Regions from separate parts of the Luteipulveratus mongoliensis genome, predicted to be linked through region 1. Evidence: predicted binding sites of a transcription regulator. Region 1 holds the regulator's gene; each other region holds the start of a gene.
The links. The regulator LexA, encoded in region 1, represses DNA repair genes until DNA is damaged. The targets are predictions, from matches to a motif close to TCGAACANNTGTTCGA.

Region 1 (2,197 bases):
GGGGTGGAAGGCGAGGACGCCGCGGCGACGGAGGCTGTGACCAGACCCAGCACGGCCAGCGCTCCCGCCAGCAGGAGCATCAGGCGACCGCGCGGCGTCAGCCGAAGGCGCGGCCCCCTCGCCCTGCTCATCACCGGCTCGGGATCGGGCACCACCGTCAGGTGGCGCCGACGCACGGTGGGCGTCGAGCTCTGCGGATGCTCCCAGGCGATGACCGCGCTCATGATCTCCTCCAACCTCTGCTGTGCTGATCCGAACACATGTGCGATGGAACGCTTGTACGATGTATAGCACGGGTGTTCGATGAAGTCGAGACCAACCGCGAACGTCCGCCAGCTCCGCCACCCGCGACATGCGTCGTACAGGTGTTTGAGAACTGTGTCCGAAGTTCATAGGCTTGGCTCACAGATCGAGACTCAACCAGCGACCACTGACATCGCCTTGCGCGACGGTGCTCTGGCCGCGCTAAGACGGGGAACGAGGACCACCAGATGGCCAAGATCCACGAGCTGCCGGAGCCCGACAGCCACGCGCTGACCACGCGTCAGCGGAAGGTGCTGGACGTCATCCGCAACTCGATCGACCGCCGCGGCTACCCGCCGAGCATGCGGGAGATCGGCGAGGCGGTCGGCCTCACGTCTCCGAGCTCCGTCGCGCACCAGCTGTCCATGCTGGAGCGCAAGGGCTACCTGCGGCGTGACCCGATGCGCCCCCGGGCGATGGAGGTCGTGTCACCCGACATGGGCAAGCGCGACCGCGGCTACCGCGGCGGTCCGGTCAGCGCAGCTGCCGAGTCCGGCATCGACGAGACCGGCATCAACGACGAGCGCCCCGAGCCGTCCTACATCCCCGTCGTGGGACGGATCGCAGCGGGCGGCCCGATCCTGGCCGAGGAGGTCGTCGAGGATGTCTTCCCACTCCCCCGGCAGATCGTCGGCGAGGGCGACCTGTTCCTGCTGAAGGTGGTCGGCGACTCGATGGTCGATGCGGCGATCTGCGACGGCGACTGGGTCGTCGTTCACCAGCAGCAGACCGCGGAGAACGGTGACATCGTCGCAGCGATGCTCGACAACGAGGCGACCGTCAAGACGTTCAAGCGCACCCGAGGCAAGGTGTGGCTGATGCCCCACAACGAGGCCTACGAGCCGATCGACGGCGATGAGGCCACCATCCTCGGCAAGGTCACCGCCGTCCTGCGCAGGGTGGTCTGACCAGCTGTCATCGGCCTCCCGCTCTCCATCTCGCGGGATGCCGATGACTACTGAGGAAGTGCCTGCTCGAGATGGGTCAGCGTCTCTCCCAAGGGAGTCTCGATCTTGATCGTGGTCTCGGCTTCCCCGCGCGTACGACCGCGGGTGAGAACCGCGACCGGCAGGCCGAGGCGAGACGCACGTCGTACGAACCGATAGCCCGACATCACCATGAGCGAAGACCCGAGGACAAGCAGGCCATCCGACTGCTCGACCACACCAAAACACTTCTCCACCAACGGTTTTGGCACGGCCTCCCCGAACATCACCACGTCCGGCTTGAGCTTGTCCGAACCACACACGACGCAGGTCGCGACGCGAAAGGTCGAGACCAGCTCGTCAGGGAGTACGACGTCACCATCCGGTCGGATCTCACCGCCGACCTCGCGATCGAAGGTCGGATTCGCCTGGGTCAGCCGCTCGTCGATGACCTCGCGGTCGTAGCGTTCGCCGCACTGCATGCAGACGACGTGCGAGAGCGAGCCGTGCAGCTCGAGCACGTCGACCGAGCCGGCCTGCTGATGCAGCCCGTCGACGTTCTGAGTGATGACGGTGCCGAGCAGACCTCGGGCCTGCAGCCGAGCCACGACCTGATGACCGACGTTGGGTCGCGCGCCTTCAAAGCGTCGCCAGCCGACGTAGCTGCGCGCCCAGTAGCGCTGTCGGGCCTCCGGCGAGGCCAACAGCTCGGTGGCCGTCATCGGCGTGATGCGGCGTTCACCGTCGGGACCGCGGTAGTCAGGGATGCCCGACTCGGTGGACAGGCCGGCGCCGGTCAGCACGGACAGCCCACCCGCGGCGACGAGCCTGACCAGCTCGTCCCAGGTCGATGCGTCGACGTCCGGTGGTCGAGTCGTCGCCTCAGTCACACCAGCAGTATCCGGGACGTCTCCTGCTCACGGCGCTACGGGTCGCTGACCAGCGTGAATTACCGGACAGCGATGCGT
Region 2 (2,197 bases), 870 kb from region 1:
CGGCCACCGCGGCGCATCGGGTCTGCATCTGAGCACGCGCCCGTGGCCCCGGGCAGCAGGGTGGACAGGTGCACGATGACCTGCAGCTGCGCCGCGGGTGCGTCCGCCAGGAGTGCGTCGCCTGCGACCTGGCCGCGGATCAGCAGGTCGGTGGCGATGTCCGAGCGCAGCTGAGCCAACGTGCGCCCATCACCGGCAGCCCGCGCCCGCCGAGCTAGCGCGGTCACCCGTTGCTGAGCGGCGAAGGCTCGCTCACGAGAGGCGGTGATCGTGGTGTGCGCAACCCCGTGGCTGCCGGCGACAGTGTCGACATCCCGCCGGGCGACTGCGTCCTGGGTGGCGCGCGCTGCGGCCTCGGAGGCGGTCCCGGCCAGCACCAGCTGACGAGCCAGGCGGCGCCGGAACGTGGCCTGCGACAACGGAACCGACCCCAGCACCGCAGCCAGCTCCGCCCCCTGCGCGGCCGGGTCCACATCACTGCCCAGCGGGGCCGCGCCGACCGGCGCGAGGACCCGTTTCGCGACCAGGTCCGCGGTGAGTGGGTCCAGGTGCGCGGTCTCCTTCAACAGGGTGCGCGCCCGCCAGGCGGACACGGTGCCCTGCCGCAACCGCGCCCGCAGATAACCGGCCCGATCAGGTGTCGCGGTCGCGAACGCGACCCGCTCGCGGCACTGCGTGACCGGCAACCCGCTCAACAGCTGCACCTCGACCGTCGCAGCCGTCCGCGCCAGCCCCTGCCGGGTCCGGCGGGTCGAACGCGCCTCGTGCTGGCCAAGATTCAGCCCCGGATCATCCTCGATCGCGGTGACCAGCCGGCCCATCGCTTCGGACTCGATCGACTCCGCCCACGCCTGCACCCCCTGCGCGGCCGTGATCAGCACACCCGCCGCCGCACGCGCCACCACGTGCGCATCGTGCTCATCGACGGCCCCGCCCAGCAAGGGCGACACCGGTGCGGGCGAGCCCGGTGCACGACCGGTCGCCGCGCCGACGACATCAACGAGCCAGGACGCCAGATGCGCGGGCAACCCAGCCAGCGACAACGACTCGGGAGTCTTGTCCGTGGGCGTCGGCTGGTCGGACATCGGGCCTCCTCTCGCGTGGTCGTCGGGCAGCACCAGACTTCGAATATACGTTCGACTCTAGTCGACCAGTTCAACGCCGCGCAAGGCTGAATCATCAATGGGGACAACTAATTTCGGCTGTCGGTGGTCCCTGCTAGGCCGCCTGAGCCCGCCGGTCAAGAGCCGCTGGCCAGCCGAGAGTCAGTCGCGGATCCGCGTCGCCTGGGACCACACAGCGACCCACTGCTCGTCGCGCTTCTCGTAGTGATCGGTGTGCCAGGCCCTGAACTCGACCTCATCAGCGACGGCGATGCGGGCGACGTATCGCAGCACGATGAGGTCGGCGCTCCCGCGCACCGCGATCGGAGTCACGGGTTCGAAGACGACGTAGTCCAGCCGCTTCGACGCGACGTCCTCCAGATACGCGCTCCTCGATCGAACGATCCCGCCCGGATTGATGAGCTCGTAGTCGGCGGCATGGATCTCATCCGCCGCGGTCATGTCGCGCTCCACGAGCGCACGAAGCCGTCGCTCTTCGAGCTGAAGGACCGTGGCAATGGCGTCTGTCATGGACGCGTGTCTAGCACTGGGATCACGGGTTGGGGTCAGAGATCTGCGTTGCCTGAGACCACACGACAACCCATTCGCCGTCGCGCTTCTCGTAGTGGTCGGTGTGCCACGCCCGGAACTCGACCTCGTCCGCGACGCCGATACTGAGACGGATCCGAGCGGCGTACCGCAGCACGATGAGCCCGGCACTTTCCCGCACCGCGATCGGCGTCGTCGGCTCGAAGACGAGATACTCCAGCCGCTTCGATGCGACGTCCGCCAGATATGCGTCCTTGGTGTGGGTCCTGCCGCCAGGGCTGATGAGCTCGTAGTCAGCTGCATGGATCCGGTCGGCGACCGACATGTCGCGCTCGACGAGCGCACGGAGCCGGCGCTTCTCGAGCTGAAGCACCTCGGCCACGTCGTCAGTCACGTACGCGTGTCTAGCAGGCCGGTGACCTGCGCCTCACGCAGATCACCGGCCCAACAGCCAACCGTCAGCTCACGCTGACAGCCCGTCAGCCGGCGCTGACTGAGGGCGCATCAACCGCCCAGTACCAGTCGTTGTCGCCGTTGGTGAGCGA
Region 3 (2,197 bases), 1.2 Mb from region 1:
GCTCGGCGACGTTCTTTGGTACACCGCCGTCCTGGCGAACTTCCTCGACCTCTCCCTGAACGACGTCGCGCAACGCAACATCGACAAGCTCGCCGACCGCCAGCGCCGCGCGATCCTCGGTGGATCCGGTGACCATCGCTGAGCCGCGTGCGAGGTGAACGGCCACACCCGGACACGCACCATTCCCCTACGACACCGCGGCAAACGACCCGCTCGGAGTCGGCCCCGCAAACCTGAGCGTCCCCGGACCGGGTCGGAATGTCGGTGTCCGCCACCATGATCATGTCGTCAGGCATCCGGACAAGGAGCACCACCCCGTGAAGGTGTACGTCGCCGGACCGGTCGCCGATGCGGCCACGGTCCGAGCGGTCCAGTCCGAGGTGGTTGCGGCGGGACATGAGCTGACGTTGGACTGGACGTCCGATCTGTCCTTCAGCGAGAGCTTCGCGTCGATGCCGGACCGCTCGGCGCAGATGGCGCAGGACGAGATCTCGGCCGTCCTGAAGGCCGATGCAGTCCTGGTCATCGCTTCACAGCATGATGGCCGAGGGATGTTCGTCGAGCTCGGCGCCGCGCTCGCACGCGCCGAGGTCGGCACGCTCGACCACGTTGTCGTGGTCGGCCCGATCCAGCACGAGAGCGTCTTCTACTTCCATCCCAAGGTTCGTCGAGTCCAGACCGTCGGCGAATGGCTCGAGCAGGTCGGACTGGGTTCGCATGGTGCCGCGACGGACTGCGGGCCGCAGACGGTCGACAACACTCGCCGGTGAGTTCCGCTCGTAACGTTGAGAATTCGCTGTTTCCATCGATGATCCGAAATGGCCGAGCCGAGAGAATCGGTTCGGAGCCCGGTGCAGATGGACTGCATACCGAGCGTCGACAAGGCACTCATGGCCCGCCCGTAACCTGCCCGCCGGTGACCTGCCCGCCACTGCCCTGTCGGTGGCCCGTGCGAGAGTGATGCGGGCGCACCGCCGGCCCAACTCGAGCGGGGCCAAGAATCCCCAAACACATTGCTATTGCTCGCAATTCACTGTTGACCAGGCAACGGCATCTCACTAGGCTTCGAACATACATCCGATCCGGGAGGTGATTCGATGGGCCACACGCCGTCCGCTGAAGATGACGCGTCCATGCCCGCGTCGAGTCACCTGCCTGCGCACGTCTCGACGTGGTTGCGCACGATCGCGCTCGGCGGCGGTGACCACTCGCCCGTTGATGATCCTGAGGCTGTGCGCTCTCGCGCCGCTGAGGTGGTTGCGGCCAGCAGGTGTCTGCAGGCATGGGCCGAGTCGGTCGAGGTCAAAGCCGTCAGTCTGCTGCTCGAAGGGGTCGAGACAGACATGTCGCTGGACCTCGGTCAGCAGGAGTCGCGATCGACACGACGCACACGGCTGGGCCTTGCACGAACCGCCGCGGCGACCGAGCTGCAGCTGCTGAGCGGTCTGCCTCTGACCCAGTGTCGCGAGCGGATCGGCTTCGCCGGTGCAGTGGGCGATCGCACTGAAGGACTCCAACGACGCATGGCAGAGGGCGAGCTGTCGTGGTGGCGCGCAAGCATCCTGTTCAAGGAGACACGCCACCTGCCCTCACCTGTCGCGAGCAAGGTCATCGATCGCGTGCTGCGGCCAGTCGCCGGTGACGATCGAACTCCGTTGTCTCATCAGACTTTCCGGCGTCGCCTCAGCAGACAGATCACGTTGGCCGAGTCCGCGTCCGAGGTGGCCGCACGCCGGCGCAAGGAAGCCGTCGACCAGCGCGACGTGCGCACCAGTCCGGGCGCTCACGGCGTCGCGCAGCTGGAGATCACCGCCTCGGCCGAGCGGACCTACGCCGCACAGCAACGTGTGACGGCGCTGGCTCGCACAGCCCGCGCCGCCGGTGACCCACGCACCCTGGCGCAGCTGCGCTCCGACATCGCCACCGACCTGCTCGTCCATGGGCAGGTCGCGGGCGATGCAGTCCTGGGCAAGGCGCCCCAGGCACACGTCCACGTCATCGCGCACCTGGCGTCGCTGATGGCGACCAACCACGGCGCTGTCAGCGTCCGGCCGCCGAAGCCATCGTCGGGCCGAGTCGTGGCCGTTTCACCAGCCATTGGGCAGGGCATCGGCGAGGTCCCTGGGCACGGGTTCCTCACGGCCGATCAGGTTCGCGAGCTGGCGTTTGCCGAGGGCAGCATCTGGCGAAGACTGGT

Region 2: the regulator LexA is predicted to act here: its motif matches at 1,125-1,140, upstream of VV02_RS21750 (HNH endonuclease signature motif containing protein).
Region 3: the regulator LexA is predicted to act here: its motif matches at 1,066-1,081, upstream of VV02_RS11990 (HNH endonuclease signature motif containing protein).

What each region holds. Positions count from the first base shown of each region.
Region 1 covers NZ_CP011112.1:3,715,841-3,718,037, forward strand. The annotation lists gene VV02_RS17640 (LysM peptidoglycan-binding domain-containing protein) at 1-224, opposite strand, end outside; gene lexA (transcriptional repressor LexA) at 492-1,211, shown strand; gene VV02_RS17650 (NAD-dependent protein deacetylase) at 1,259-2,119, opposite strand.
Region 2 covers NZ_CP011112.1:4,585,648-4,587,844, reverse strand. The annotation lists gene VV02_RS21750 (HNH endonuclease signature motif containing protein) at 1-1,085, opposite strand, end outside; gene VV02_RS21745 (nuclear transport factor 2 family protein) at 1,266-1,634, opposite strand; gene VV02_RS21740 (nuclear transport factor 2 family protein) at 1,657-2,046, opposite strand; gene VV02_RS21735 (alkaline phosphatase family protein) at 2,132-2,197, opposite strand, start outside.
Region 3 covers NZ_CP011112.1:2,504,233-2,506,429, reverse strand. The annotation lists gene VV02_RS12000 (nucleoside triphosphate pyrophosphohydrolase family protein) at 1-142, shown strand, start outside; gene VV02_RS11995 (hypothetical protein) at 318-770, shown strand; gene VV02_RS11990 (HNH endonuclease signature motif containing protein) at 1,134-2,197, shown strand, end outside.